DNA from 4 places in the Paracoccus sp. TOH genome. Region 4 is predicted to be linked to each of the others. Evidence: riboswitches for the same ligand, from Rfam matches in the RefSeq annotation. Region 4 holds a riboswitch; each other region holds the start of a gene.
The links. A riboswitch is a leader RNA that binds a small molecule or an ion and turns the genes downstream of it on or off. The one in region 4 is predicted to bind cobalamin.
Positions count from the first base shown of each region.

Region 1: another riboswitch for cobalamin. It lies ahead of NBE95_RS05295 (CbtB domain-containing protein); the one in region 4 lies ahead of NBE95_RS18065 (ABC transporter substrate-binding protein).
Region 2: another riboswitch for cobalamin. It lies ahead of nrdH (glutaredoxin-like protein NrdH); the one in region 4 lies ahead of NBE95_RS18065 (ABC transporter substrate-binding protein).
Region 3: another riboswitch for cobalamin. It lies ahead of NBE95_RS11500 (TonB-dependent receptor); the one in region 4 lies ahead of NBE95_RS18065 (ABC transporter substrate-binding protein).

Region 1 covers NZ_CP098360.1:1,071,501-1,075,360, reverse strand. Annotated here, with positions in the region: gene NBE95_RS05300 (endonuclease/exonuclease/phosphatase family protein) at 1-1,030, shown strand, start outside; cobalamin riboswitch at 1,147-1,350, shown strand; gene NBE95_RS05295 (CbtB domain-containing protein) at 1,387-1,566, shown strand; gene NBE95_RS05290 (CbtA family protein) at 1,568-2,266, shown strand; gene NBE95_RS05285 (hypothetical protein) at 2,335-2,877, shown strand; gene bluB (5,6-dimethylbenzimidazole synthase) at 2,877-3,500, shown strand; gene NBE95_RS05275 (hypothetical protein) at 3,549-3,860, opposite strand, start outside.
Region 2 covers NZ_CP098362.1:625,060-628,919, reverse strand. Annotated here, with positions in the region: gene nrdE (class 1b ribonucleoside-diphosphate reductase subunit alpha) at 1-1,677, opposite strand, end outside; gene nrdI (class Ib ribonucleoside-diphosphate reductase assembly flavoprotein NrdI) at 1,659-2,066, opposite strand; gene nrdH (glutaredoxin-like protein NrdH) at 2,093-2,314, opposite strand; cobalamin riboswitch at 2,405-2,589, opposite strand; gene NBE95_RS20070 (hypothetical protein) at 2,756-3,022, shown strand; gene NBE95_RS20065 (DUF6635 family protein) at 3,019-3,849, opposite strand.
Region 3 covers NZ_CP098361.1:181,928-185,787, forward strand. Annotated here, with positions in the region: gene NBE95_RS11490 (Lrp/AsnC family transcriptional regulator) at 1-73, opposite strand, end outside; gene NBE95_RS11495 (PLP-dependent aminotransferase family protein) at 201-1,487, shown strand; cobalamin riboswitch at 1,650-1,862, shown strand; gene NBE95_RS11500 (TonB-dependent receptor) at 1,998-3,860, shown strand, end outside.
Region 4 covers NZ_CP098362.1:199,108-202,967, reverse strand. Annotated here, with positions in the region: gene NBE95_RS18070 (iron ABC transporter permease) at 1-648, opposite strand, end outside; gene NBE95_RS18065 (ABC transporter substrate-binding protein) at 645-1,655, opposite strand; cobalamin riboswitch at 1,823-2,022, opposite strand; gene NBE95_RS18060 (DUF1127 domain-containing protein) at 2,214-2,408, shown strand; gene NBE95_RS18055 (DCC1-like thiol-disulfide oxidoreductase family protein) at 2,546-3,001, shown strand; gene NBE95_RS18050 (gamma-glutamylcyclotransferase) at 3,045-3,746, opposite strand.

The sequences.
Region 1 (3,860 bases), on a different replicon from region 4:
GGCGGCGCTGATCGCCGCCCTTGGCGTTCACGCACAGGCGGACCCCTTGCGGATCGCCACCTACAGCCCCGACCTGTCGCGCGACGGGCCGGGGCTTCTGTTGCGCGACCTCGGCCGCCGGGATGCGCAGGTCGCGGCGGTGACCCGGGTCATCGCCGAGACCCGGCCCGACATCCTGCTGCTGACGGATTTCGACTGGGATTTCGACGGCGAGGCGCTGGACGCCTTTGCCGCGCTGCTGGCGCAGGCGGGGCTGGACTATCCGCACCGTTTCGCGGCGCGGCCGAATTCCGGCATGGCGACCGGGCTGGACCTGAACGCCGACGGTCGGCTGGGCACGGCCGACGATGCGCAGGGTTTCGGTGCGTTCACCGGACAGGGCGGCATGGCGATCCTGTCGCGCCATCCCATCGGGCCGGTGACCGATTACACGGAATTTCTGTGGCGCGACCTGCCCGGCAATCTGATGCCGCCGCTGCCCGAGGCGGTGGCGGCGATCCGCCGCCTGTCCTCGACCGCGCATTGGGACGCGGTGATCACGGTGGCGGACCGGCCGCTGCACCTGCTTGCCATGTCCGCGACGCCGCCGGTCTTCGACGGGCCCGAGGATCTGAACGGCCGCCGCAACCATGACGAGCTGGCCTTCTGGCTGCACCACCTGCCCGAAGCGCCCTTCGTGCTGGCCGGGAACCTGAACCTCGACCCCGAGGACAGCGAGGGGCGACCGCAGGCGCTGGCCCGGCTCATGGCGCAGGTCGCCGACCCCCTGCCCCGCAGCCCCGGCGGCGCGGCGGCGAAGGGCGGGGTGAATGACGGCCACAAGGGCGATCCGGGGCTGGATAGTGGCGACTGGCCGGACGACAGGCCGCCGGGCAATCTGCGCGTCGATTACGTCCTGCCCTCCCGGGGCCTGAAGCTGCTGGGCGCGGGCGTGGTCTGGCCCGCCGAGGGTCCGCTGGCCCAAGCCGCGCTGACGGCATCCGCGCACCGGCTGGTCTGGGTCGACCTGGACTGGCCGCCGGGCCCGTGATCACGGGCCGCGACCGGGACGCCCCCTCCCCTGCCCCCGGCATCTTCTGCGTTGGCCAAATACCCATGCGATAGCGCCGCGCCGCGATTCCGCTTGCCGGACATGCCGCATCGCGGCTAGCATATGGCCGTATCGGTGCCCCTTCGGGGGCCAAAAGGGAATGCGGTGCGGTCCTGGACATCCGGGGCCAAATCCGCAGCCGCCCCCGCGACTGTGAGCGGAGAGCGGACGTCCATCATGCCACTGGCCATCCGGCCGGGAAGGCGGGCGTCGGCCTTGACCCGCAAGCCAGGAGACCTGCCGATGCATGGAACCGCAACGTCGTCGGGTTGGACGACCAAAGGAAAGGGTCAAGGATGACCGCAAGATCCGCAACCGCCGCCGCCGGCGCCAGCCGCGCCTCGGTGCTGTTTCCCGCCATCGCCACCTTCGCCATCGGCTTCGGGCTGATCTTCATGGCCGGGCTGGTGCAGGCCGAGACCCTGCATGACGCCGCCCATGACGTGCGTCACGCCACCGGCTTCCCCTGCCACTGACATGTTCTCGCGCATCCTGACCAGCGGATTGATCGCTGGCGCTGCAACGGGGCTGATTGCCGCCCTGTTGCAGCTTTGGTTCGTGCAGCCGGTGCTGCTGCATGCCGAGCTTTACGAATCCGGGCAGCTGGCGCATTTCGGCGCCGAACCCGTCAGCGCGCACCAGGATCTCGGCGCCTTCGAATGGACCCGCAACGGGCTCTCGGTGCTGTTCACCATGCTGGTCTATGCCGGTTACGGGCTGATGCTGGTGGCGCTGATGGCGGTTTCCGAATCGCAGGGCAATGCGGTCACCGCGCGGCAGGGCCTGCTCTGGGGCCTTGCCGGCTACCTGACCATGCAGCTCGCCCCCGCCTTCGGCCTTGCGCCCGAGGTGCCGGGCGTCGCCGCCGCCGAGGTGCAGCTTCGCGCCATCTGGTGGCTGGGCACCGCCATCGCCACCGGGCTGGCGCTGTGGCTGGTCGCCTTTGGCAAGGGCTGGGCAGCCTGGGCTGTCGCCGTGGTGCTGATCCTGGCCCCGCATCTGATCGGCGCGCCGCAGCCCGGCAGCTATGCCGGCCCGGTCCCGCCCGAGCTTTCGGCCGAGTTCGCCGGCCGGGCGCTGGGGGCCGGGGCCATGGCCTGGGCGCTGCTCGGCCTGCTGGCCGGCTGGTTCTGGCAGCGCGAGGGTCAGCGGGCGGCTGTTCCGCAGCCCGCCTGATCCGGTCGGAAAATTCCTCCGGCCGGGCACAGACCGTGCCCGGCCCTTCCATGAACCGGGGGCCAGACATGGATCGTTCGATCCCGATGCTGCTGATCGGCCTGATCTTCGGCGGCGGGCTGGGTTTCGTCGTCGCCGCGGCCAACGGCATTACCCTGGACGGCCACGACCATGGCGCAAGCGGCCATGGCGCGGCGGCCGCCGGGGCCAAGACGCATGACCACGGCGCCCCGATCGACCTGCCCGCCGGCAGCGCCACCGCCTCGGCCCGGCTGGAACCCGACAGCGTCTCGGGCTGGAACCTGTTCCTGCAGCTGCAGGGCTTCTGCTTCGCCCCCGACCATGCCGGCCTGACCCACCGGACGGGCGAGGGGCACGCGCATCTTTACCTGAACGGCACCAAGATCGCCCGGCTCTACGGCCCGGCCCGGCATCTCGACGCGCTGGAGCCCGGCGACCGGCTGCGGGTCGAGTTGAACGCCAACAACCACCGGCCGCTGACCGTCTCTGGCCGGCCGCTCGCCGTCGAGCTGACCGTGCCCGACCGCCCGGTCGCCATCCGCGCCGGGGCCGAGGGCCTGCCCGACAGCGCCATCTGCGCGGTACCGTGATGGAGTTCGGCGCCGAGGACCGTGCCGCCCTGGACCGCATCCTGCGCTGGCGCCGCGACGTGCGGCATTTCCGCAAGGATCCGATTCCCGAGCCGCTGCTGGACGCGCTGCGCGCGGCGATGGAACTGGCGCCCTCGGTCGGCAATTCCCGGCCATGGCGGGTGATCCGGGTCGAAAGCCCCGGCCTGCGCGCCGCGATCCGCGCCGATTTCCTGCGCTGCAATGCCGAGGCCGCCACCCGCTACCAGGGCCCGCAGCGGCAGGAATATGACGCGCTGAAGCTGGCGGGGCTGGACCGCGCCCCGGTCTGGCTGGCGGTCCTGACCGAGATCGACCCGGCCGAAGGCCACCATCTGGGCCGCGCCACCATGGCCCGGACGCTGCAGCAATCCACCGCCATGGCGATCCATACGCTGTGGCTGGCGGCGCGGGCGCGCAACCTCGGCCTCGGCATGGTCTCGATCCTCGATCCGGCGCGGATCACCGCCTTGCTGCAGGTGCCGGAAAGCTGGGAGTTCAGCGCGCTGCTCTGTCTGGGCTGGCCGGATTTCACCGACGACACCCCGCTGCTGCACCGCTCGGGCTGGCAGGAAAACACCGCGGCGGACTGGCAACGCCGCTAGCCCCGCCGCATCGGGCGGGGCTGCCCCCGGTTCAGGGCTGCCCTCGGTTCAGGGCTGCGAGGTGGCCGGACCCATGGGCTGGCCGTTGACGGTGACGGGGCCGCCGCCCTCGGGCATCTGGATGTCCCAGACATTCTCGCCGCTGGCGCCGGGCTTGGCCATGGCGCGGGCCATGCGCAGCATCATCAGCGGCTGGCCGGCCTCGTCCGGCGGGGCGGCGGCCAGCGCCGCCTCGACCTTGTCGAGCCCGGTCGCCGAGATCAGCGCCGAGCCGGAGGGCACCGCACCCGGACCGGCCGCGACATCGGCGCGATAGTCGATCCGATAGCCATCGCCCTTGATCTGCGAGGGCGCGAGTGT
Region 2 (3,860 bases), 230 kb from region 4:
ATCCTCACGCGTGGGCAGGGTGATGCCCTCGAACACCCGCACGACATCGGCCGAAACCGGCAGCCAGTCGCGCTCGGTATATGTGTCGAAGAACGAGCCGTCGGCATAGTTCGACTTCTCGAAATCTTTGAAGGTCCGGCCCTTTTCCTGCGCCAGCAGGTTCGAGGCCCGGATGGCGTGATAGGCGACGGCGGCGAAATAAACGCTGGTGAACTCGACACCCTCGGGGCTGCCGTAATGAATGCGCTCGCGGGCAAGGAAGCCGTGCAGGTTCATCTGGCCAAGACCGACGGCATGCGCCTCGTCATTGCCGCGGCGGATCGAGGGGACCGAGTCGATCGAGGACATTTCCGACACCGCGGTCAGCGCCCGGATCGCCGCCTCGACCGTGGCGCCGAAATCCGGCCCGTCCATGGTCGCGGCGATGTTCAGCGAGCCGAGATTGCACGAAATATCAGTGCCCAAGTGGGCATAGCTCAGATCCTCGTTGAACGCGCTCGCCTCGTTCACCTGCAGGATCTCGCTGCACAGGTTCGACATGCTGATGCGGCCATGCACGGGATTGGCGCGGTTCACCGTGTCCTCGAACATGATATAGGGATAGCCGCTTTCGAACTGGATCTCGGCGATGGTCTGGAAGAACTCTCGCGCGTTGATCTTCTTCTTCCTGATGCGTTTGTCGTCGACCATCTCGGCATATTTCTCGGTGACCGAAATTTCCGAGAAGGGCATGCCATAGACCCGCTCGACGTCGTGGGGCGAAAACAGGTACATGTCGGCGTTCTTCTTGGCCAGTTCGAAGGTCACGTCGGGGATCACCACGCCCAGGCTCAGCGTCTTGATGCGGATCTTCTCGTCGGCATTCTCGCGCTTGGTGTCCAGGAAGCGCAGGATGTCGGGGTGATGCGCGTTCAGATAGACGGCGCCGGCGCCCTGCCGCGCGCCCAGCTGGTTGGCATAGCTGAACGAATCCTCTAGGAGCTTCATCACCGGGATGACGCCCGAGGACTGGTTCTCGATGCCCTTGATCGGCGCCCCGGCCTCGCGCAGGTTGGTCAGCATCAGCGCCACGCCGCCGCCGCGTTTCGACAGCTGCAGCGCCGAGTTGATCGAGCGGCCGATACTCTCCATGTTGTCTTCAAGCCGCAGCAGGAAGCACGAGATCAGCTCGCCGCGCGATTTCTTGCCGGCATTGAGGAACGTGGGCGTCGCCGGCTGGAAACGGCCGGAGAGCATTTCATCCATGAACCGCATGGCGAGGCCCTCGTCGCCGCGCGCCAGTGTCAGGGCGACCATGACCACGCGGTCCTCGTAGCGTTCCAGGTAGCGCTGGCCGTCGCGGGTCTTCAGCGTGTAGCTGGTGTAATATTTGAACGCGCCCAGGAAGGTCGGGAAACGGAACTTCTTCTGATAGGCGGCATCCCAGATCGCGCGCTGAAAGTTCTTGGAATACTGGTCCAGCACCTCGGGCTCGTAATAGCCCTCGTCGACCAGATAGCGCAGCTTCTCGTCGAGGTTGTGGAAGAAGACGGTGTTCTGATTGACGTGCTGCAGGAAATACTGCCGCGCGGCCTTGCGGTCGGCGTCGAAGCGGATCTTCCCCTCGCCGTCGTAAAGGTTCAGCATCGCGTTCAGCGCGTGATAGTCCAGCTCGGCCTTTACGCCATCGTCAAGCATTCCGTCCCCCAGAATTCATGCAGCCCCGCCCGAACGCGGGAAATGTCCAGATCAGTCCCCGCCAGCTCGAATCGATACAGCACGGGAACGTTGCACTTGTCAGAAATCACCCGACCGGCCAAGGCATAGGTGGCGCCGAAATTCCGGTTGCCGGCGGCGATGACGCCGCGCAGCAACCCCCGGCTGCCCGGGTCGTTGAGAAAGCGGATCACCTGTTTCGGCACCGCGCCCCGACCCGTACCGTCGGCATAGGTCGGGCAGATCAGCACATAGGGCAGGACGGGCGCCGGCATCGCGTCGCGGGGCGAGAGCGGGATGCGCCCGGCCGACCAGCCGAGCCGCGCCACGAAACGCGCCGTGTTCCCCGAGGCCGAGGAATAATAGACCAGCCTGACCCCGGACCCGTCCACGGTCCTTACGACAGCCGGCCGATCATGTCGGGGCGGAAACCGGCCCAATGCGCCTCGCCGGCGACGACGACCGGCGCCTGACGATAACCCAGCGAAGTGACCAGTTCCATCGCCGCGTCATCCTCGGTCAGGTCGACCAGGTGATAATCCAGGCCGCGCGCGTCCAGGGCGCGGGTGGTGGCGGTGCATTGCACGCAGGCGGGCTTGGAATAAACGGTGATGGTCATGCCTCTGCTCCTTCATGGTCGCGGCAAAGGCAGGCCGCGGCCGAAGGCAGCGCCCCTCCGAACCGGTCCGGCCCGCGCCCGCCGCGCGGTTTCGTCCTGTCGCGTCATGGCAGGTCTTCTGACTCGCAGGTCTCGGCTCGGCTGGCCTTCCCGGTTGCCCAGTGGTGCTCCAACGTCGCTCTCCGCTTACAGCTGCGGGGGCAGTGCCGGATTCGCACCGGCTTCCCTCTTCGTCCCCGGATCGCTCCGGGTTGACCATGACCCCGCCAATAAGCCATGGCCGGAACGGCCGGTCAATCCATATCTAGTGGGAAAGGCGAAGTATCCCCAAATATCTGGTAGAGACCGGATTCCCGGCCTGGGGTTTCGGCGGCAAGAAACGGGGCTCCGGGCGGAGATTGTCCCGCCGGATTCCGGGCCGATCGCCGGCAGGGACGACCTATGCCGCTGCAAGACAAGACCATCATCGACGCCGGAGCCTCCAGCGCGTCAGGGCCGCGGCTGGGCCTTGCTGCCCGGCGCGAGAAACGGTTGCGGGATCGCGTCGCGCGGATCGTGGCGGCGGGCGGCGCGGCCGGGATGCTGGCCGGCGCGGGCACCGCGCCAGGCATGCCCGGGCGCTGGTCCGGGCTGGCGGATCACGCCAGCTTTGTGGCCGGCAGCGCCATGCTGGCGGATGGCGGCGGCAATTCGATCTGCAAGACCTAGCCCCGGAAGCTGCGCCACAGGCTGATCGCCGCATCCGACAGGTCGCCCAGCCGCGCCAGAAGATGCTCGCGCTCCAGTGCCGGCGCGGTGCCGGCGCGGTCCAGCCGCTGCAGCAGCCGCATGATGCGGCGGCGATGGGTGCCGGTCATCGTCTGCACCGGATCGGCGACCAGCCCGGCAAAGGTGGTCAGGACCGAGGCGAGCATGGCCAGAACCACGCCGGTCAGCACCACCTCGACGGTGGACAGCTCGCGCGGGAAGGCGCCATACCACATGCGCCCGGCCCAGCTTCCCAGCGCGAAATCCTCGACCGCCTGCGTCTGCGCCCGCAGCTGCGCGATCGGCCCGGCCAGCGAGATCACCCCGGGCGTGGCGCGGTGGAACAGCAGAAGCCCCGAAAGCAGAACCAGCAGTGAGGTGGTGATCTCGGAGACCGCGTTGCGGGTCTCGGCATAGTCCGAGACGGCGCGGGCCACGGTCTCGGGCGGCGCCCTGGGGGCCAGGTCCTGTTCCGCCAGGTCGTCGATGAAGCCGGCCAGATCCGCCTCGATCCGCTGCGCCACGTCGGAGGTCAGGAAGATCTGCCGGCGCGCCAGCCAGTCGCCGGCCCGGACCAGCCCGATGCGCCGCAACAGCGGCGCGACCAGCCGCACCAGCAGGAACAGCGGCGACAGCATGACGTTGACCGGTGCGCGCAGCAGGTCGGGGCCAAGGGCATGGCGATGCAGCGCCAGCGTGCCGCGCAGACCATAGCGGGCGCGGACGAAGCGGCGGACCTCGGTCTCGCGCCGGGTCAGCGGGCGGGTGTCGGCGGGCTGCAAGGCCATGGGCGCGGTCC
Region 3 (3,860 bases), on a different replicon from region 4:
CGAGGATCGAGATCCGCCCCTCGGCCCGCAGATGGGTCAGGATGCGATGGTCGATCGCGTCAAGCTCGGTCATGGTGAATCCCGCCAGGATAATGGCAATTCATAGGGAGTTGCAGCGCAAAGGGGAAGTATCTCGCGACTCTTTGCAGGGACATCCGCCGTCGGCGCGGTTATCCTCTGCCGAGGATCACGAGGATGCCATGCCCGCACATGCCCCTGCCCCCCATACCCCTGCCCCCCATGCCGCCGCGCCCGACGCCCCCATCGCCCCGGCCCAGCCGCAGGCCGCCAGCCGCCGCGGCTTTGCGCCATGGCTCGCGCAGACCAATGACGTGACCTCGGTCTTTCTGGCCGCCGGGCAGATCCCGGATCTGATCAATCTGGGCGGCGGCCTGCCCGAACCCTCGCTCTGGCCGGTCGAGGAGCTGGCCGACCTGGCCGCCGAGGTGATCCGCAGCCACCCGGCCGAATCCCTGGGCTATGGCCCGATCCCCGGCCTGCCGGCCCTGCGCGAGCTGATCGCGGCGCGGTGTTCGACCCCCGACCTGCGGCTGACCCGCGACAACGTGCTGATCACCACCGGCGGGATGCAGGCGCTGGAGCTGGTGGGAAAGGTGCTGCTGCAGCCCGGCGGCACGGTCGCCGCGCAGAGCCCGGCCTATCTGGGGGCGCTGGACGCCTGGCGGCCGCATGCGCCGCGCTATCGCCCGATGCGGATCGAGCGCAACGACCACGACCCGCGCGCCGCGATGCAGGGCGCGCAGTTCGCCTATACCGTGCCGAATTTCTCGAATCCCAGCGGCCGGCTGGTCTCGCTGCCCGAGCGGCAGGCGCTGGTCGCCGCCGCCCATGAAACCGGCACCTGGCTGATCGAGGACGACCCTTATGGCGTGCTTTATTACGAGGGCGCGCCACTGCCCCGGCTGCTCGACCTCTCGGCGGCCGGCCATCCCGGGCCCTATGCCGGGCCGGTGGTCTACATGGGCTCGCTGTCCAAGGAACTGACCCCCGGCCTGCGCATCGGCTGGGTGGTCGCGGCGCCCGCGATGATCGCGGCGCTGGCCACCGCCAAGCAGGGCTCGGACATGTGCACAAGCGGGCTGTCGCAGATGCTGGCGCTGCGGGCGCTGGAAGGCGGCATGACCGAGCGGATCCGGCCCGCGATCCTGTCGCTTTACCGCGCGCGCCGCGACGCGCTTTGCGCGGCGATGCGCGAACATCTGGCGGGCGATCTGGACTGGCAGGTGCCGTCGGGCGGCATGTTCGTCTGGGCCACGGCCCGCGACCCGCGGCTGGATACCGACCGGCTGCTGCAGGCGGGGCTGGCGCATGGCGTCTGCATCTCGCCCTCGAGCGTCTTCGACCCCCAGGGCCAGGACCGCCGCTCGCTGCGGATCAACTTCACCCTCAACCCGCCCGAGGCGCTGGAGGAAGGCTGCCGCCGGCTGGCCCGGGCGATCCGCGCCACGCTGGCAGCGGCGGAATGACGCAGCCGCCGGCGGGCCGTCGCCGGGGCGGCGGGTCCGGGCGGGAAAAGCTGCGGCCAGATCGGTATTTTCCGGGGCACGGGGCCTTTGCCGCGCCCCGGCCGGCCCCCGGCCGGCAACCGGCAGCGGCACGGCGCGCTTGACAGGACGGGCTGCGCTGCGGCAATGCGGGGCCGCTACGGTTTCCGGCGCTGCCGGATGAAAAGGGAACATCGGTGCGCCTTGGGCCGCGACGCGGACCGGGCAAGGCCGGGGCTGCCCCCGCAACTGTATGCGGTGAGCGAAGGCCGCAGGCGCCACTGGGGGCATCCCGGGAAGGCCGGCCCGAGCAATGATCCGCAAGCCAGGAGACCTGCCGCAGCGATCACCCATTCCCGGCGCGGGGCGCGCCCGGAAAGCGGCCGTTCCGCAGAGGTGACAGTCTCCGTGCTGCGGCCGGGCTGCCCTTGGCCTTTCCGCAGGACAGTTCTGCAAATCGCGGGCCAAGCCCCGCGCTGGAAAGGCTTTGGAATGTTCAGAACCCGGGTTTCCCTGCTTGCCGCCACCGCCCTGCTCCTGCCCGCCGCCGCCCTGGGCCAGGACGCGCAGCAGCCGGTGATGCTGGATACGGTCGTGCTGTCCGGCGGCCTGTCGCCGGTCGTGGAAAGCGCCTATGGCCGCGCCCACAGCATCCTGACCGCCGAGGATCTGCAGGCGCGCGGTTTCGTCACCGTCCAGGACGCGCTGCGCGACCTGCCCGGCCTGGCCGTCACCTCGACCGGCGAGACGCTGACCAAGGTCCGCATCCGCGGCGGGGAATCCAACCATGTGCTGGTGCTGATCGACGGGGTCGAGGCCAATGCCCCCGGCAGCGGCGACTATGTGTTCAGCGGCCTGCTGACCGAGGATATCGAGCGCATCGAGGTGCTGCGCGGCCCGCAATCGACGATCTACGGCGCCAATGCCGCCGCCGGGGTGATCTCGATCACCACCCGCCGCGCCGCCGCCCCGGGACTCAGCTATGGCGGCGGGGTCGAGATCGGTGGCCAGGCCACCCGCGCCGCCAGCGCCTATGTCCGCGCCATGGGCGAGCGCGGCCAGATCAGCTTCTCGGCCGCGACGCGCCATACCGATGGCGAGGACGCCTCGCGCACGCCGGGCGGCGATACCGAGTTCAACGATCGCGAGACCCTGACCCTCAGCGGTTCCTATACCATCAGCGAGGCGGTGACCGCCGGCTTCACCCTGCGGCGCAGCTGGCAGGAATACGGCTATGACGCATCCCGGTTCGATCTGGTCGATTCTCCCGACGACTACGTGATCGACACGCCGCACACCGCGGACCGGAATGAAACCTACGGCTCGCTCTGGCTCGAGGCCGAGGCACTGGCTGGCCGGTTGCTGAACCGATTCTTCATCGGGGGGATGAACCAGACCACCGATCATTTCGACGCCGGCGTGCCCGATTATGACGATGCCTCGCGGCTGCGGGATTTCCGATATACCGCTACCTGGGCGCTGGACGGCGGCCATGCCCGCGACGCCGCGCAGAAGCTGAACCTGGCCCTGCAGAAGAAGCGCGAAAGCTACGAAAGTTTCTTTGCACCCGGCGGCCGGTTTGAACGCGACACCAAATCGGTCGCGTTGGAATATCAGGGGCAGTTCGACAACGGCATCGGCGTCCAGGCCGGGCTGCGGCGGGATTTCAACGAGGATTTCCGCGACGCGACCACCTGGAACATCGCCGGCGCCTGGCAACTGCCCGGGCGCGACCTGCGCCTGCGCGCCGCGGCCGGAGAGGCCACCGTCAATCCCGACATGTTCCAGCTTTACGGCTATACGCCCGGCACCTATCACGGCAACCCGGACCTGACCCCCGAAACCAGCCGCAGCTATGAAATCGGCGCCGATCTGGACTTCGCCGCCGGCCGCGGCCAGCTCGGCGCGACCCTGTTCACCAGCAAGGTCGAGGACATGATCGCCGGGGCCGGCGAAACCTCGGTGAACGTCGCCGGCACCAGCACCCGCAAGGGTTTCGAGATCGATCTGGAATACGAAGCGGCGGACTGGCTGCGGCTGGGCGCAACCTATACCTATACCGATGCCCGCACCGAGAACGACACGCCCATCACCCGCCAGCCGCGCCACCGGCTGGGGCTGCGCGCCACGGGCGATTTCGCGCAGGGTCGCGGCACGGTCACGGCCGATCTGCGCTATGTCGCCGGCAATTACGACGAGGAATGGTTCAACACCGCCTGGCCCGACCTTCCGGCCACCACCGAACTGCCCGATTACGTGACCGTGAACCTGGCCGCCGGCTATGACCTGACCGGGAATGTCCGGCTGACCGGCCGCGTCGTGAACCTGTTCGACGAGGATTATTCCGAAGCCTGG
Region 4 (3,860 bases):
CAGCGCGACGTCGGGCCAGCGTACGCCGGACAGGTTGCCCAGAAGCCAGAACATGATCCCGCGCGCCTGTTCGGCATTGGCGGATTTGGCGATGAAGAAGCTGGTCAGCGCGTTGAAAAGCTGCGACCCGGCGATTCCGGCCAGAACCAGTTGCGCCGACCCGCCGCCCGCGGCCCGCGCCAGGGTCGAGACCAGTGCGAAAGCCAGCAGCGCGCCGATGAAGGCGCCGGTCGAAAGCCCCAGCGTCCCGCCGCCGACCCCCAGGATCGCCACCGCCACCGCGCCGGTGGAGGCCCCGGCCGAGACGCCCAGCAGGTAGGGATCGGCAAGGGCGTTGCGGATCAGCGCCTGCAGCACCACGCCCGACAGCGCCAGCCCCGCCCCGCAGGCGGCGGCGACCAGGATGCGCGGTATCCGGTAGTTCCAGACGATGGCCGCGTCGATGGGATCGACCGGAAACCCGGCCCCCCCGAGCTTGTTGGCAAGCTCCGCCGTCACCGTCGCAACCGGCAGCGGCGTCTCGCCGATGACGACCCCGGCCAGGATCGCCGCCAGCAGCAGGCCCAGCCCGAAGGCCCCGCGCCAGACGAGAAGCCAGAGGTGGGGCCGGACCCGAAGCCGGCCGGCAAGGGTCGCCGTCTCGGTCATCGCAGCCCAAGCACCGGCAGCGCCGCGGCCAGCGTCTCGAGCGCGGCGATGTTGCGGATCGAGGGATCCATCGCATGGGCGTCCAGGATCACGATCCTGTCGTTTTCGACCGCATCCATCTGGCGGGTGACCGGATCGGATTTCAGGAAGGCGATCTTCTTCTCGTGATCGTCGGCCTCGTACCGGCGACGGTCCATCCGGGCGATGACGATGATCGACGGGTTGGCCCGCGCGATGGTCTCCCAGCTGATGGCCGGCCATTCCTCGTCGCTTTCGACGATGTTTCTCAGCCCCAGCTTCGCCATCAGGTAGCCGGGCGGTCCCTTGCGCCCGGCGACATAAGGATCGACATCCATTTCCGCCGAGGAGAACCAGAATACCGCCGAGGCGTCCTGCAGGTTCAGCGCCTTCGCCTTGTCGCTGGCCGCCGCCTCGCGCGCCTGCAGCTGCGCCACCAGCGCCTCGGCCCGCTCGGGCACGTCGAAGATGCGGCCCAGCTCGTTGACGCCGGCATAGACCGACTGCATCTCGAACATGGTCGAGCGGGTGCCGTCAGAGCCGCTGGCATTGTCCTTGTGCCAGCAGTCGGCGGGCAGGACATAGGTCGGGATGCCGACATCGGCGAATTGTTCGCGCGTGGCGACGATGCCCTGCGGGCCGACATGCCATTCGTATTGCGCGGCGACGAGGCCGGGCTTCCTCGCCACCACCGATTCGAAGCTCGGGTCGTTGTCGGCCAGCCGCTCGATCCCGGCATTCGTGTCGCGAAATTCGGGCAGGACTTCGGTGAACCAGACCGAGGTGGCGGTCACCTTCTCGGCCAGTCCCAGCGAATACAGGATCTCGGTCGCGGCCTGACCCAGGGTGACGGCGCTGTCGGGCGCCTGGTCGAAGGTCAGATCGACCCCGCAATTCTGCAGCTTCAGCGGGTATTGCGCCCCGGCTGTGACGGGCGGCGCGAAGCCGGTCGCGCAAAGCAGCGCGGCGGTCAGGAAGCGGACGAACATGGCATGTCTCCGATGATGACGGCAGCCGAAGACAGGAGGGGAGAGCGCGGCCCAAGACCGGCCGGCGCCCCGCCCCGAAGGCGGTCGCGGCGGCTGGCTGGAACCGGTGCGGCAAGGCACCTCGGGGCAAAATTCATCCGGCACCTCCCCGGGCACCCCGCCCGGGCTGGGTTGAGATTGACGTCGGCAGGTCTCCTGACTGGCGGGTCATCGGGGCGTCGCGGCCTTCCCATGGCGGTTGCCACAGTGGCGTCGTCGCGAAATCCCTTGCCGCCTACAGTTGCGGGGGCAGTTCCGGTTCGCCGGACAGGTCCGGCGGCGGATTCCCTTTCAATTCCTTGCGGAAACCGACGATGTCGGACTAGCCCGCCCGCCGGCCGATGGCAAGCCGTATCGTCCGCCGAACCGCCGTGCGGCTTCCCGCCCGCCGCTCATGCTGCAGCGCAGAACGCATGGCGGGTTTGCCACGGGCATGGCTACTGCCGCCGGCTGTCGCGGCCTATATCCGTCCTGTCCGAAACAGGCCCGCTGAACGGGCAAGATGAAAAAGGTGCCAAGATGTCCGCTGTCGAAATGAGCCATAACCCCGCTGCCGGTGGCTTGGGCCGCATCGTTGCGCGTGTGACCGCCACGGTTGCCGGCTGGAACAACGCCCGCATCACCCGCCGCGAGCTGAACCTGCTGACCGATCGCGAGCTTGACGATATCGGCCTGACCCGCGGCGATATCGAGCGGATTGCCCGCCGCGCCTGAGGCGTAGCCGGCGATGAACGGACCCCGCGGCGATGCCTCGGGGTTTTTTCATGTCCGCCGGCCCGGCCCGGGCGCAGATCGCCCGCCGGCGGGCGATTGGGCTTGCCCGGCCGCCGCCCTTGCCTGATGCTGGCGGCATGACCGCGGCCCGTTCCCATTCCTTTCGCGACGACCCGCTGGTGCCGGGCTTCGACGATTCCGCACCGCTGGCCGTGATGGATGCGGAATGCGCGCTTTGCAGTTGGGGGGCGCGGATGATCCATCGTATGGACCGCTCGGGAGACGTGCGGATATGTCCGGTCCAGACGCCGCTCGGGGCGGCGCTGCTGCGGCATTACGGGCTGGATGCGGAAGATCCCCCGAGCTGGCTGTTCATCGAGGATGGCATCGCCCATTCCGATTGCGACGCGCTGATCCATGCCGGGCGGCGGCTGGGCGGAGCCGGCCGGCTGGCCGCGCCGCTGCGCCTGCTGCCGCGCGGGCTGCGCAACTGGCTTTACCGGCGCGTCGCGCGCAACCGTTACCGGCTGTTCGGCAGGTCGGACATGTGCGCCCTGCCCGATCCGGCCTTCCAGCGGCGACTGCTTCGCTGACGGTCTCCGCCCCGGAGGAGCAAGGAGGGCCGGGAGCCGGCCGTCATTCGCCGCGCCGGGCCTTGCCCGGTGCCGCATCTATTTCCTCGGCCACCAGTTGCTGCAGCGTCCAGATGTAATCGTCATGGATGCCGTGTTCCGCCAGACCCCGGACCGTGCGCAGCAGGTATTCCGCGCCGGACCCGGCCGCCCCGGCCGCACGGGCCAGCCGCCGGGCCTGTTCCTCGACGGTCAGTTCGGCAAGCTGCGTGCCGACCGGATCGGCATAGAAGGTCAGGGCCGGTTCGCGCCCGCGTTCGGTCTCGACCTCGATCCAGCAGGCATTGGCCGCGAGTTCATGGGCGACCAGCTCGCGCCGCAGGATGGCGCGCAGCGATTGCGTCTCGGTTCCCGGGGCGATGTCCAGCACCAACCCGTCGCAGCAGCCGCCCGAGGCAAGGGCGAGCATCAGCCCCGGCCGGTCCGGGGTGCCGCGGAAATGTTCGAGCGAGATCGAGAAGCTGCGATGCCAGCCAAGCGCGGTGGCGCGGCGGCGGGCGCCGACGGCAAAGCCGGGGTTCCAGATCAGCGAGCCATAGGCGAAGACTGGGATCGGCCGCGGCCGCCCGCGCGTCAGCCGGTCGGCCAGAAGGTCCAGATCGTCATCCTCGAGCATCCGCCAGCGCGGGTCGTGCAGCGGTCCCTCGGCCGCGGCCACGCGGGCGACATGATCGTCGGACAGCGCGATGGGGCGGCAAGTGGTCATGGGCTCTCCTGCGGGCGGTGACGAATCCACCCCCGCAAGGTTTCCGCCGGCAAGGGACGGGTCAACCCCGAAACCGCGATGCCCTATGCCGCGCCCTGCAAGGGTCTTTCGCGG